One region of the Shewanella oncorhynchi genome, then DNA from elsewhere that is predicted to be linked to it. Evidence: predicted binding sites of a transcription regulator. Region 1 holds the regulator's gene; each other region holds the start of a gene.
The links. Region 1 encodes LexA, which represses DNA repair genes until DNA is damaged. Its sites were predicted from a motif close to TACTGTATNNNNATACAGTA; they were not measured.

Region 1 (4,998 bases):
GTGATTGGCGACTGGTCCAATGGCGATAGCACTACCCACTAGCGCGGGGAAGGCGGGTGGTATTCCTGCACCTGTCACTTGATGGCAGGCAGCACAGAAGGTCGCGTAGACAGTTTCACCTTCGGCCATGAGGGCGTCATGGCTGAGTGTGGGGAGGCTTGCGGGATCGACTGCAGCTGAGACGTCTGCAGGTGCGGGTGTCGGGGTTGTACTGCTTGGTACCGCGGCGGATGTTTGTGCAGAATTGCCGTTCATGTACTCGTTGACGTCTTTGGCTTGCACTGCATCGCCAGTATTATTGCCCCAAGCATTACGCTCGTAGGTAGTCACTGCCGCGATTTCTTGTGCGGTCAATTGCTTACTAAACGCTTGCATGGCAGTACCCGTTTTACCGTTGAGCACGATTTCAAGGTGGCCGCTGAGTGGTCCCGTTGCAATCGGGCTACCTTTAAGGTGCGGAAATACGCCTTGCAACCCTTCGCCATTGGGCTGGTGGCAGGCTGCGCAGTGCCCTAGGTAAACTTGTTCACCTTGAGTCATCAACTCTTCTTTACTTAGGGTTTGTGATAAAGCGGCTTGAGCGGCTTCAGCCGCAGCACCTGCGGCTTGTTTCTGCTCTGTGACCCAAGCCTCAAACTCGGCTTCGGGTAACGCTTGTACTACGATAGGCATAAAACCATGGTCTTTACCGCAGAGCTCGGCGCATTGACCACGGTAAATGCCGGGTTTGTCGATGCGAGTCCAGGCCTCATTGATAAATCCTGGATTGGCATCTTTCTTAATGGCAAAGGCGGGCACCCACCAAGAATGGATGACATCCTCTGAAGTCATCAGAAAGCGGATTTTGCGGTTTATCGGTAGAACGAGCGGTTTATCGACTTCCAATAGATAGTTTTCACCCTTGGTTTCGGTGCCTTCGATTTGTGCTCTGGGTGTTGTCAGTATGCTATAAAAATCAATATCTTGATCGAAATAGCTGTAATGCCATTTCCATTGGGAACCCGTGACTTTTACGGTGAGATCGGCGTTGCTGGGATCTTCCATTGCGATTAAAGTTTTTGTCGCTGGAATCGCCATTAAGATCAAAATGATAAATGGCAGAATCGTCCAAGCGATTTCAACTTTAGTGCTTTCGTGAAAGTGGGACGCGACAGCGCCTTTGGATTTTCTGTGGTTGATCATGGCGTAAATCATGACGCCAAAGACCACTAGGCCTATTGCGCAGCAGATATACAAGATGGTCATGTGCAAGTGATAAACCTTGCCACTGATCTCGGTCACGCCAGGGGTCATGTTGAACCGCATGTCCGCGGCGGTCAACGGTGGTGCGAAAAGCACCACGAGTAAACAATACAACAATTGCTTCACAAGACTTCTCCTCTGCCAATTGCGAATAGCAACTACAAAGAAGAGCAACACAGTAAGTCTCAACTCTATGCAAACTCTTCAGTTCCCAAAAAAGCTTTTTTGACTTCAACGTGCGTTGGCGGCTGTTACTTTTAATCAAGTATTGTTACTGCTGGTAATTAGCCACGCTGGCACATACTGCTGAAATAAATCTGTTCTCTATTTTTAGTGGCGCTTCGAGTTCGATAAATACTCGATTCATTGACCACGGTGGGTGATATATCATCACCAACTTAACCAACCATACTTGCTGTTTAAATATTGATCAAGATCACTTATTTATCTAATTATCTGAAAAATTGCCAAAAAAAAGCCTCACATTCATAGGTGAGGCGGCTTTCAAGGTAAAAAATTAAATGAATATTTAGTGTACAGCGCTAAAAAAAGATTGCTGACCGAAGAGATTGCCTTGCTCAATACGTACGTCTGCATGTAAGTGACTGTTTACGTCTTCAAGCACTATGCCCATAGCTCTGGCACTTTTAGCCACGATTTGTAGGCGTCGATTATCCCGCGCATCCAATGATTGAGTCCAAGTAATGACTGCACTGGACGTACCACTTGTCAGGGCTTTTTCCATCGCCCACAGGGTTTCGACTTCATCTTTAGCATGTACCAGCAAAACTCTATCCATACGCACACCTGCGCTGGCGAGCATTTGCTTGTAGCCAATACTTGGAGGGTTGATGAGCACTAACCAACGGCCCTGTTGGCTTAACTGAGCGAGTTGTGCACTCAGATGAATTAATTCTTGGCGACCTTGAGTCTTGGTTGGCATACAGGCGATAGGCGCATGGTGCCAGTCATAGTCGGCATCACGGACTTCATCGAGCCACAAGCCCGGATGGCGGGGGGCATTGCCAAGTAGTTTATTCATAGCCAATCTCCATTACGGATCACACCGACGGCGAGTCCTTCAATTGTTAAACTTTGGAAGCCTAAATCCACTTTAATCGGGGAGTAATCTTCATTTTCGGCATGTAGATAGACCACATTACCTTTTTTTTCGAAACGTTTAACAGTGACATCGTCATCGACTCTAGCGACAACCACTTGACCATTTCTAGCTTGTTCTACTTTATGAACTGCCAGCAAATCACCTTCGAGAATGCCGATATTTTTCATGCTGTCGCCTTTTACTCGCAGTAAAAAATCGGCGGCGGGATGGAACATGCTTGGGTCGACTTGGTAGTACTGTTCAACATGTTCTTGGGCGAGGATAGGTTCACCCGCGGCCACTTGGCCGATGAGCGGTAAACCTGTTTCAGTCAAATCTTCGATTTCCGCAGGTAGACGAATGCCCCGAGATGTGCCTGGCATGATCTCAATGCAGCCCTTTTTCGCCAACGCTTTAAGGTGTTCTTCAGCCGCATTGGCGCTCTTAAAACCTAAACGGGTTGCGATTTCTGCCCGAGTGGGTGGCATGCCAGTATCGGCAATATTTCGTTTAATTAGCTCTAAAATTTCAGCTTGGCGTGGCGTCAAAGGTCTCATGGTGTTTCCTGTTTTTCTATACAGTTACTGTTAGTATATACAGTATTATTTGCAGCGCAAGTATTAACCACTTTTTAGCTATGTTGGAGAGAATTAGCGAATATTACCTATAGTCTGGTATTCTATCGGGCTAGTAAACGCACTTAATTGCATAAGAATAATGCCTAAACACGACTCTCTTTGGTTGAAATCATTACGTTGGATCCAAAAACACTTAGTGCACACTATTGTGGTACCTCAGGATCCCTTTGCCGATCTGAATCTGGATGCTTCCAGACCCCTTGTTTATGTGATGAAAACAGAATCTCTCAGTGACATAGCTGCTTTGAGCGAAATAACGGCTAAGTTAGGTTTACCAAGCCCTTATGAGCCTCTAGTGGCTAATGGTGTGACTGCGCCTCGGGTTGTCTGTCTTCAAGGACGTAAGCCACTGTTTGGCGAACGTGCTGGTAATGAGCCTTTCCTCGAATGCTTTATGCGTTTGTTAGCCGTGCATAAGGAACGTCCTGAATTGGATATTCAACTGGTGCCCGTGAGCTTGTATTGGGGTCGCACGCCAGGGAAAGAAGACGACACTATGAAGGCGGCCGTATTTGAGCGGGAAAACCCGACTTGGCTACGCAAGTGCTTGATGATTCTGTTCTTAGGTCGACATAACTTCGTGCAGTTTTCGAATGCCGTATCCCTGCGTTACATGGCTGACGAACATGGCACCGACATGGGGATTGCCCATAAGTTAGCACGGGTTGCGCGCGTGCATTTCCGTCGTCAACGTAAGGTAATGACAGGGCCTGTGCTGCCAAACCGCCAAGCACTGTTTCATTCGTTACTCAAATCTGAGTCGCTGCGCAAAGCGATTCAAGAAGAGGCCGCTAGTAAAAAGATTTCTGAGACCCAAGCGCGCGAGACGGCTATTGAGTATCTCGATGAAATCGCTGCCGATTACTCAGACAGTTTAGTGCGTATTGCCGAGCGTTTTTTAACTTGGCTGTGGAACAAGCTTTACAGCGGGATCAACATTAAAGGCGCCGAGCAAGTTCGGCAGTTACACCACGATGGCCACGAGATTGTTTATGTGCCTTGCCATCGCAGCCACATGGATTACCTGCTGTTATCGTATATTTTGTATTATCAAGGCATGGTTCCGCCGCACATTGCTGCCGGCATTAACCTCAATTTCTGGCCCGCGGGACCTATGTTCCGTCGCGGTGGTGCCTTCTTTATCCGCCGTAGTTTTAATGGCAACAAGCTATACACCGCAGTATTTCGTGAGTATTTAGACCAGCTGTTTGCTAAAGGTTATTCGGTGGAATACTTCTCCGAAGGCGGCCGTTCACGTACTGGCCGTCTGTTGGCGCCGAAAACTGGCATGATCGCCATGACGATGAACAGCGTACTGCGCGGTATTGAACGTCCTGTCACACTTGTGCCTGTGTATTTAGGCTATGACCATGTGATGGAAGTGGCGACTTACCATAAAGAGTTAAGCGGTAAGAAAAAGAAAAAAGAATCTGTGTGGCAGGTGTTCGGTGCCATTCGCAAATTAGGTAATTTTGGCCAAGGTTACGTGAATTTTGGCGAGCCTATTACCCTGCAAAATTTCTTAAATGAGCGTGCGCCAAACTGGCGTGCTGAGTTGGCCGATGATCCCGAGCAGAAACCAAGTTGGTTAACGCCAGCGGTAAACGTGCTGGCTAATCGGGTGATGACGCGTATCAATGATGCCGCAGCCGCGAGTTCTGTGACTTTGACTAGCTTAGTCTTACTGGCGACAGATCAAAACGCCTTAGAACGTAGTCTGCTGGAGCGTCAGCTTGATTTGTATCTGACCCTACTCAAAAAAGTGCCTTACACTTCTTATACATCTGTTGCCGAAGGTGATGGTAAGCATTTAGTGCAGCAAGGTTTAGAGCTGAACAAGTTTGTTGTTAGTGCCGATCCTTTAGGGGAAATAGTGTCTATCGAAGCGAGTCAGGCTGTGTCTATGACTTACTATCGTAACAATATCATTCACTTATTTATTGTTCCTTCATTAATTGCGAGTTGTTTAACCCATAATGAACAGATCCTGCGCCAGCAAGTGGTTTCAATCGTTGC
Region 2 (4,998 bases), 600 kb from region 1:
AACAGTTTTTGTGCACTGGGTAGTGCCTCTAAGTTAGGGTCAACGAATTGATAGTTAACGCTAATTGAATTCAGCTCAATCGGATCTTCAATAATAGGTGCTGCGAGTAACATTTTAATTGCTTGCAGCATTCTGTCGTTAAATTTGGCGTTGCTGTAGCCGAGTTCGGTAAAAGCTTCCTCTAGGAGCGGCGTCAGTTGCTTGTAAGTTGTGATTAAGCTCTGTTCGTCCATTTTGGCAATCGAGTCAACATAGGCGTCGTATCTGTGGAACCCCTCAGGATTTAAATACACTTTGTTGGTGATTTCTGAGACTGAGAACAGCTTCTCTGGTCCTTTAAGTGGGCTAACTTTACGGGTTAATTCACCCTGAGCTAGGTTATCCACGAATACCACAAATTGGCGGACGAGATCTTGCTGCACTAACGAAGAACTCAGCACATTGTTATTGATCATGGCGAGAGCTTTTTGTTGCACAAATGCATCACTTTCAGCCAGCACAGGCACAGGTTCTACGACAACTTCAGGCTCTGCCACTGCAGTGGTTTCAGTGCTATTGATGTTCGTTTCTGTAACGGCAGGCGTCGTCTCTGTGGTTTCAGGCTCTGGCGCACTTTCGAGCGTCATAGGTTCAGATGGCGGTGTTTCAGGCAATACAATAGGGGCGTTAGGAATGAGTTTAGGTGAGTCAGAATCACCGCTGTAGTAATAATATCCTCCGGCAGAAAGTAGCACGACGAGCACTATCGCAAAAAGCGCAAAGCGATTGCTGCTAGAAGAAGTCTCTTGAGGTGTTATTCTATCATCTTGATTAACTTGCATTTTACATCCTTCGCTTGAGTGTCAAGGTAACTTGGTGAATACATGCAGCTAACATTAAAGTGCAAGAGCGGGCTATTTGAAGGCCGCAGGTTCATTTTGCAAGTTTCCATGCGCTTGTCTATAGCGCTTAGCTGAACATAAACAATTTATTTCGAGTAAAGGCAGATGTTACGCCTCGTTCTTTACCCTTTAATATTTACGGCTTAAGCCTGCACATAGTGCTGTCTGTGCCCGAGCCAACGTAAAATAATTGCATCGACTTTTTCGGGAGCTTGCGCCATTACATGGCTCGCTAATTTCTGAATGTGTGGGATCAAAGCTTGATCGCGCACCAGATCGGCAATTTTGAGCTCAGCCAGTCCCGTCTGCTTAGTGCCAAGCACTTCACCCGGACCACGAATTTCTAAATCTTTCTGCGCTATGATGAAACCATCATTGCTTTGTCTGAGTACACTCAGTCTTTGGGTGGCGGTATGGCTCAACGGCGCCTTGTAGAGTAACACACAATGGCTTGCGATGGCGCCTCGACCGACTCGTCCGCGCAGTTGATGTAGTTGTGCTAGACCTAAACGTTCAGGGTTTTCAATGATCATCAGGCTGGCATTGGGCACGTCGACGCCCACTTCAATCACGGTTGTCGCTACCAGTAGATGAATAATGCCTGCCTTAAAGTCGGCCATGATTTGCTGTTTCTCGGCGCTCTTTAATCTGCCATGCACTAGGCCAATATTGAGCTCGGGCAGGGCGAGGCGCAGTTCTTCGGCTGTGTCTTCGGCGGCTTGGCATTCGAGCACTTCGGATTCTTCAATCAGAGTACACACCCAATAGGCCTGACGTTGGTCGCTAATGACAGCGTTGCGGACCCGTTCAAGCACTTCGTTACGGCGTAAATCAGCAATCGCCACTGTGGTCACTGGAGTTCGCCCCGGCGGCAGTTCATCGATAATGGACGTGTCGAGATCTGCATAGGCCGTCATCGCCAGCGTGCGGGGAATAGGTGTGGCTGTCATGATCAATTGATGCGGGTGGAAACCTTGGCTCACGCCCTTTTCCCGCAGGCCTAAGCGTTGGTGTACGCCGAATCTGTGTTGCTCATCGATAATAATTAACGCGAGTTTGCTAAAGACCACATGCTGCTGGAAGATGGCATGGGTGCCAATCACCATTTGGGCTGCGCCAGATTCAATATCCGCAAGGGATTGGGTTCTGGCCTTGCCTTTAAGTTTTCCCGCCAGCCAACCGACTTTAAGTCCGAGTGGCTCAAACCAAGCGGCAAAGTTAGTTGCATGTTGCTCGGCCAATAACTCGGTCGGTGCCATCATGGCAACTTGATACCCGTTTTCAATCGCTTGTAATGCCGCCATCGCCGCGACTAAGGTTTTGCCCGAGCCAACATCCCCTTGCACTAAGCGCATCATAGGGTGCGGTTTTTCTAAATCTTTGCCTATATCAGCCACGACTCTTTGCTGGGCGCCAGTCGGCTTAAAGGGCAGAGCCGAGAGGAAGGGATTGAGCAACTGCCCCGTGGCCTGCATGGTGACAGCGGCATCTAAATTACTGCGCTGCCTTAGGCGTAACATACTGAGATTGTGGGCGAGTAATTCTTCCTGCACGAGTCGTTGCTGGGCTGGGTGTTGGCCTAGCTCTAAATCGAACTGAGAGATCCCCGCAGGAGGACGATGTAGCGTCTGCAGCGCTTGTTTAAGGCTGATGTTGTTAGGTTGCAATTGTGGTGGCAGCAGCTCAGTTAAGCCACCCTCTTCCAGCAATACCAAGGCTTGCTCGGTCAGCTTTAGCCAACTCGCCTGTTTTAAGCCCTCAGTCGTGGGATAAATCGGCGTTAGGGTATCACTCAGGTGAACATCTTCACCGGGATACACCACTTTATATTCTGGATGCACTATCTCAGCTTGATGACTACCACGGCGCACTTCACCGTAGGCGCGGATCATCAAACCATTTTGCATGGCATTACGCTGAGCAACGGAAAAGTTAAAGAAGCGCAGGCTTAAGCTGCCCGTATCGTCGCGCACATTGCAGACCAGCATGCGCTTGCGGCCTTGGATGATTTGTGTCGATTGGATTTCAGCTTCTATAGTGCCGTAACCGCCTAGGCTGAGGGCGGCAATGGGATAGATTTGGGTTCTGTCTTCGTAGCGCAGGGGTAAGTGAAACAGCAGATCTTGTACTGTTGTGATGCCGAGCTTTGAGAGTTTCTCCGCGACCTTTTTGGCGACGCCTTTGAGGTCGGTGATCGGAACAAGATCCAATTGCTGCAAGTCGTTAGCACTCAATCACTGTGAATTTATACATATATTAACAGAGAATAAGCGTAAGGCAATCTCAAGGGGAATTAGGGTGTTATCAAATTTTGTTGGAAGCATTGCTAATATCCTTCTGTGGCCTTAAGACCACAAAATTGTTGATAAGATATCGTTAGGCTGAAAGCGTGGTTAACTGTGAGTGTTATTACAACCAGCCTTTTTGCTTGGCAATGCGGGCTGCATCGATTCGATTACTGGCATTGAGTTTGGCTATGGCTTCTGAGAGGTAGTTGCGAACAGTCCCTTCGGCGATAAAAAGAGTTTCGGCGATGTCGGAGGTGGATTTGCCTTCGCTAGCGAGGCGAAGAGCGCGGCGTTCTTTGTCGTTGAGCGGGTCGACATCGCCAATCGCCATCATGGCAAGTTCAGGATCGATCACTCGTTTTCCCGCCATCACTTGTTGAATCGCGTTGACTAAGGTTTCCGAGGGCGCATCTTTAAGCAGAAAGCCGCCCACACCCGCTTCGATGGCACGTTTAATATAGCCCGCACGGCCGAAGGTGGTAATGACCACAACCTTAGTTTGGCTATGTTGCTCCTTTAACCATGTAGCTAGCTCTAAGCCTGTGCGGCCGGGCATTTCGATATCCGTTAGCAAGAGATCAAAGCTTTGCTGTTTGAGTAAGCTTAGAGCTTCGTCGCCGTCACTTGCTTGGGTGATACTAAAACCCCCTGCAAGCGTAAGGAGTGCGGCGAGTGCTCCTCGCACCATAGCTTGATCTTCCGCCAATAAAATCTTCATTAATGTGTTGCTCCCTGCAAAGGTAAACTGACGGTAAAGGTATATCCCTGTTCGAGATTATAGCTCAAGCTGCCGCCTAAACTGTCGAGACGCTCGCGTATACCAGTGAGGCCATTACCCTCTATAAAAGGTTTGGCCGCGGCATTGTCTTTGACTTCGAGCAGCAGGCGGTCTGATTGCTTAGAAAAGTGGATAGAGCATTCACTTGCACCGCTATGGCGAAGAATATTATTAATGAGTTCGGTGAGGATCAAACTCAGTTGGCTTTCTGTGGTTGCACCTAGCTTGGGTAGCTCACCACTGAGCTCGACACTTAAGCCTTTATCCCTTAAGGATTTACAAAGCTGCGTCACGCAACTCTCTAGGCCCTTGTGTTTGTAGTCTGACACTGTGTGGCGGATCTGGCTTAAACTTTCCCTCGCAATTTGTCCTAGTTCAGTCAATTGGGTTGATGCGAGTTCATATTCTTGTTTTGCGATAAGCTTTTCGGCTAGCTCAGCCTTAAGGGCGATGGAAGATAGGCTATGCCCCATAATGTCGTGTAGATCCCGCGCGATACGTTCACGCTCAAGCATAGTGGCCAAGGTGGTAATTTCTTGGGCACTTTGCTGTTCTTTCAATTTATGCCGATAACGTCTGCGTTCGGCGACACCAAACATGCCCACGCCGAGCACTAATCCCGAGCCGTAAAGCGGAAAGTAGTAACTGTTAAAGTGGTAAATCTCATTGAGGGCAAACAACAGGCCGATGAGTGCTGCAATAGCCAACAGACAGGTCCGGAGAGGATAAAAAAAGCCAATGAAGAAGGCGGCAAAGGTAAATAGCGAGATAGAGCCTGGGTTGATTGGTGTGATCGCTATTGCTATGGCCACCATAATGAGAATGGGCAGATAGGCGCTACGGCTATTGCACTTATAGGTCCAAAAATAACTGGCAATAAAAGGGATTAACACGGCAAAACTGAGGGCGATTTTCCAGCTTGGGTAGGGATTAATGGCAAGTGGGATCAGATAAAACACTAAGTTTATCAAATACACCCAAGCAAGTTTTCGTTCGAGCTGAAGGGGAGTGCTTATCATGATGCCTCTGTGTCACTGATTTGGTTGTTGAA
Region 3 (4,998 bases), 2.5 Mb from region 1:
TGAATATCTTCCTTGTTAATGTCAGTAATCACACCGGCTACGGGTGTCATACCTAATTTAACATTGACGCGTTGTTTTTTCGTTAAATCAGTCAATTGTGCTTGAACATAATTGACGACTGGCGCTGCAGCTTTTGGCGCAGGCTTAGCAGGACGCTCAGTTTTAGGACGCTGAGGAACAGCCACCTTTTTAGGTGCTTTCTTCGCCGCGGGCTTAGGTGCAAGTGCTGCACGTTTCGCTTTGGCCTTATCCTGACTCTCTTTCAACATGGCTTGAGCATGATCAATGTGCTCTTGCTCTAACTCGCCGCAAGGTTCGCCATCCAGGTTTACGCGTTGTGCGCCCGCTTTAACGCACTTTAAATAGCGCCAGCTGCTGGTGTAACGTCTCAAGGCAACTCTGAGCTGAGTTTTACTGACTTTAGAATCATCAGCCAACCTTTCAGCCAAATCTTGAAACAATCCGATTTTTAATGGCTTAGTTTCACCTTCAGCAATAAAGCACAAAGGAAATGTTTCATACAAATACGCCAAAATTGCATTGGTGTCGGTCAACTTTTCTGTTGATTCCATCATTACTTCCACAGTCAAAAAGGGACATCGATTCGAGGTGATATATATCAGCTTCTTACATGTCGTTTATCTTCGTTAAACTCAATATTGAGTCAACGTACAAATTAGCATCCTAGCCGCGTTTACTAAAGTTAAAAAATATACCTTAACAAATTTTGACAGCTCAAAACACTAAGCTTATTCATTGCATGCCAATCAAACCAGCTTAATGCGTGCAAGCGCATATTATAAGGCGCACGCCACCGATTGCGACTATGAATTATGCGTTATTGTACGCAAATTAATCAAATAGGCAGTTTTCAAAACTTTTAACCAGTAATTCCAGCCCCTTTTGGTCTTCTTCATCGAAACGATCGAAGATAGGACTGTCAATATCGAGCACGGCAACCACGTTACCTTGCGCACGAACTGGCACAACGATTTCAGAATTACTGGCAGAATCACAGGCAATATGACCATCAAATTGATGGACATCAGCCACTCGCTGAGTTTGATTAGTGAATGCTGCAGTACCACACACACCTTTTCCTAACGGAATGCGTGTACAAGCCACTTTACCTTGAAACGGGCCTAATACTAGTTGTTCGCCACGCATAACGTAGAATCCCACCCAGTTCAGCTCAGTTAAATTATCATTGAGCAAGGCTGAAAAATTCGCCATCGCCGCAACAAGGTCGTCTTCCCCTTCCAACAAGGCCAAGGCTTGACGGTTAAGTGACTCATAAAATTTCGATTTCATTACATTTCCTAACAATTTTATTCTGCTGCTTCGGTCTTTTTAGCCGCTTTTTTCGCTGCAGGCGGATTCATTGGCGTACTATTAACCTGAACGGCGCCTTTAAGCAAGTTCGTCAGCTCATCTTTATTGTTAGCAAAATAGAATGCGAGCTTTTCGCCCACACTTTCATCTATACCCAAATCAGCTTTTTGAATGAAGGGGATAAGGTTATCGGCGATATCGAGCATCTTATCGTAGGCATCAGCCTCCTTCTTAGATGTGAATGTCATCTTTTCAACCCCTTCTCTGACCACGACAAACTGTGTTATTACTGCCATGACTGCCCTCGCACTGTTTTTATATACAGTAACTAGAGTGACATAGATTGAACTTGTGATGCAAGTGTTCTGATTAATCTGATATTATTAGCGTACTTTCGTTGCCAAGATTATAAAAGCGCTAGACGTGGCTGAACAGCTAACTAGCACGACACTTTGCACCGTTCTCGCTGTTATTACTCCTATTAGGCTAATATATATTTTTATATGCATGAAAACGCAGCAGAAAATTCAGTAACCCTATGCCGCTCCTGCGATTTAGCAGTCCGCAAACGTGCCTTGCCTAGCGGCGTTAGAGCAATCTGTCCTCGTTGCAGCACTGCACTTTATGACACGCCATACTGCTCTGTGAATGGTATGTTAGCCCTATGTATTTCGGCATTAGTGTTTTATTTCCCTGCCAATTTTTTACCCGTACTCGAGATCCACTTTTTCGGCAGTATTCGTACTACTACGGTTTTCCAAGGGGCATTTGCAGTATTTGACCAAGGCTATTGGGTTGTAGGTGTCGCCGTACTTGCCGCAGCTGTGATAGGTCCAGGCTTATTACTGTTATCGATATTGACACAGATTTTAATTGTGAAATGGGGATTGAGTAGCCTTTTTTGGCGTAACTCATTGAAGCAGTTGTTAAAATTTCATGGCGTCTTATCGCAACTCACTATGCTGGAAATTTATGTGATCAGCTTCTTAGTTTCATCATTTCAGCTATCTGATTTTTCGGACATTTATTTTGGTATGGGCACATTTTGCTTCACTATGCTGTTTCTCGTGACCTTGTTTCTACAAAGAGAATACGACTTAGAACATATGTGGACGTTATTGGAAGGTCATAGCTGATATGAAACAACAAGGTAAAGATATCGGCCTATGTCTCTGTAAAGTGTGTCGCCAACTCAACAGCAGTGAACTCACGCACTGTCAGCGCTGTGAAACTGAGTTGCACGTCAGAGACTATTCCAGCCTGCAAAAAAGTTGGGCTTTGTTGATTACCGCTGCCATCTTACTGGTGCCAGCCAACATTTACCCTATCACTATGCTGACCAATCAAGGGCAAGTGCGGCACGACACCATTTTTTCAGGCATTTTGCATTTAGTGCATTCAGATATGCTGCCTATTGCCATCATAGTGTTTACCGCCAGTATTTTAGTACCATGGATTAAAATCATCGGCTTATCCATTTATCTGTGTGCGATCAGCTTTGATATTCCGATTTCAAAAAAGAAATTGATGGTGGGTTTTCACATCATCGAATGGATTGGCCGCTGGTCAATGCTCGATTTATTTGTCATCTCAATCACAGTGGCATTAGTGAACATGGGACAATTACTCGACGCGAAACCCGCGCCTGCGGCTACCGCATTTGCCTTGGTGATTCTGTTAACTCAGTTAGCCGCAAAAGTTTTAGACACTCGTTTACTCTGGGATCGATTGGAACCTCAAGATGACACAAATTGAATCGCCGAAAGTTGTAAAGAAAAAACTCTTTTCGCCCATTTGGCTGCTTCCTATTGTCGCGTTGGCATTAGGTGCTTGGCTGGGCATTAAGAGCATTAAAGAATCGGGGGTTGAAATTCAAATTCACTTTCCGAGCGCCACTGGGATTGATGTAGGTAAAACCTTAGTCAAATACCAAGGTTTGACTGTTGGTAAAGTGAAAGACATTGGCATAGATGAAGATCTCAAAGGCGTGAACGTCAAGGTCATGATGGACTACCGCGCTAAGCCTTTCTTGAATAAAGAAACCCTCTTCTGGCTTGTCACACCTAAAGCAAGTATTACAGGTGTTGAAGGCTTAGATGCGCTGTTTTCGGGTAACTATATTGCTATCCAACCAGGGAAAGGCAATGCATCGACCTTTTTTGAAGCAGAACGCCAACCGCCGCCGATGCAAATCGGCTCAGAAGGTGTGATGGTCGAATTGACCTCCGATAAACTCGGTTCGCTCGATGTTGGCTCGCCAATATTTTTCCGCCAAATCCCCGTGGGTAGCGTGGTCAGCTATCGTTTAGATGGCAATCAAAGGGTCATTATCAGCGCTTTCATTCAAGAGCAATATGCGCGGTTAGTGAAGAAAAATTCTCACTTTTGGAATGTTTCTGGCGTCAAAATTGATGCTTCACTAACTGGGGTTAAAGTCAGTTCAGAGAGTTTGGCGTCCATTCTGGCTGGCGGCGTGAGTTTCAGCTCTGACGATAAAGCAGACATAGCTAAAAACGGTGACGTTTTTTCGCTTTATGATTCAGAAACCACCGCCCTTGGCGGCATAGAAATAAACCTAACCATGGCTGACGCTAACGGTGTCGACAAAGGTACCCGCATCGTTTATCGCGGCATGAACATTGGCAGTATTTTAAGTAAACAACTCACGTCCAATGGTGTTACAGCCGTGGCTAAGTTTGAACCTCAATACGGTTCACTGTTAACTAACGACGGGGTGTTTTGGCTTGAAGGTGCTGATATTTCCCTCTCAGGCATTAAAAATCCAGAACGTTTACTGACAGGTAGCGTGATCAACTTCCTGCCAGGCATCAACACCAAAAGCGCGGTACCAAGCAGCTTTGCCTTACAATCAAAGGCACCTGATTTACTGCAATCGAAGAAGCGTTTCTTGACCTTAACCTCAGCCGAAAACATGGGCATTTCAGCGGGCGCCCAAGTTCGCTTCAAGCAAATCCCCATTGGTTCAGTGCTTGCGGTTAAGTTAACCAAAGATTTATCGGCGGTGGAATACCAACTCGAGCTACAACCTGAGTTTGCCAGTCTAATTCGCAGCGACAGCTATTTTGTGCCTGAGTCAGCATTAACGGTAAACGCATCGTTAGACGGTGTATCAGTCAAAGCAAGGGATTTTACAACGCTCACTCAAGGTGCAGTTAGCTTGATCCAAGGTCACAGCGACACACCTTTAGCTGCTAACAGCGCTCTGACCCTCTTTAGCTCTGTGGATGCCGCGACAGCTTTTTATGATCGTCAGCAGCAAGTGCATTTAACGTTAATCAGTCAAGATGGCGCCGATGTCAGCCAAGGCTCACCGATTTACTATAAAAAAATGCAAATTGGCACAGTTGACTCAGTGAACTGGCAAAGCAAAACCGAAGACTTCGCTATCAAGCTCGCTATCGACAAACAGTTTCAACCCTTGCTGAAAAAGCCAAAAGTATTCTGGCGTAACAGCGCCGTGGATATCAGTGCCAGTCTTGCCGGTATTGATGTCGCCGTTGCCCCGCTACAAGGGGCATTAAAGGGCAGCATCAGTCTGGGACTGCTTGATAGCAATGACAAAGTGAGCAATACAACCCCGTTAAAACTCTATGAGAGCAAGCAGTTGGCATTAAGTCAGGCGCAGGCGATTCGCCTCACGTTACC

Region 2: a site for LexA is predicted at 3,117-3,136, ahead of recG (ATP-dependent DNA helicase RecG). Genes of this name have one in related genera too.
Region 3: a site for LexA is predicted at 1,640-1,659, ahead of RA178_RS10280 (YebG family protein). Genes of this name have one in related genera too.

What each region holds. Positions count from the first base shown of each region.
Region 1 is NZ_CP132914.1:4,837,374-4,842,371, reverse strand. Features, by position in the region: gene coxB (cytochrome c oxidase subunit II) at 1-1,368, opposite strand, end outside; gene RA178_RS21295 (cell division inhibitor SulA) at 1,772-2,284, opposite strand; gene lexA (transcriptional repressor LexA) at 2,281-2,901, opposite strand; gene plsB (glycerol-3-phosphate 1-O-acyltransferase PlsB) at 3,062-4,998, shown strand, end outside.
Region 2 is NZ_CP132914.1:398,541-403,538, forward strand. Features, by position in the region: gene RA178_RS01915 (DUF3014 domain-containing protein) at 1-821, opposite strand, end outside; gene recG (ATP-dependent DNA helicase RecG) at 1,025-3,100, opposite strand; gene RA178_RS01925 (response regulator transcription factor) at 3,291-3,887, opposite strand; gene RA178_RS01930 (sensor histidine kinase) at 3,887-4,966, opposite strand.
Region 3 is NZ_CP132914.1:2,253,769-2,258,766, reverse strand. Features, by position in the region: gene proQ (RNA chaperone ProQ) at 1-572, opposite strand, end outside; gene msrC (free L-methionine (R)-S-oxide reductase MsrC) at 853-1,311, opposite strand; gene RA178_RS10280 (YebG family protein) at 1,329-1,628, opposite strand; gene RA178_RS10275 (paraquat-inducible protein A) at 1,836-2,468, shown strand; gene RA178_RS10270 (paraquat-inducible protein A) at 2,470-3,087, shown strand; gene RA178_RS10265 (PqiB family protein) at 3,074-4,998, shown strand, end outside.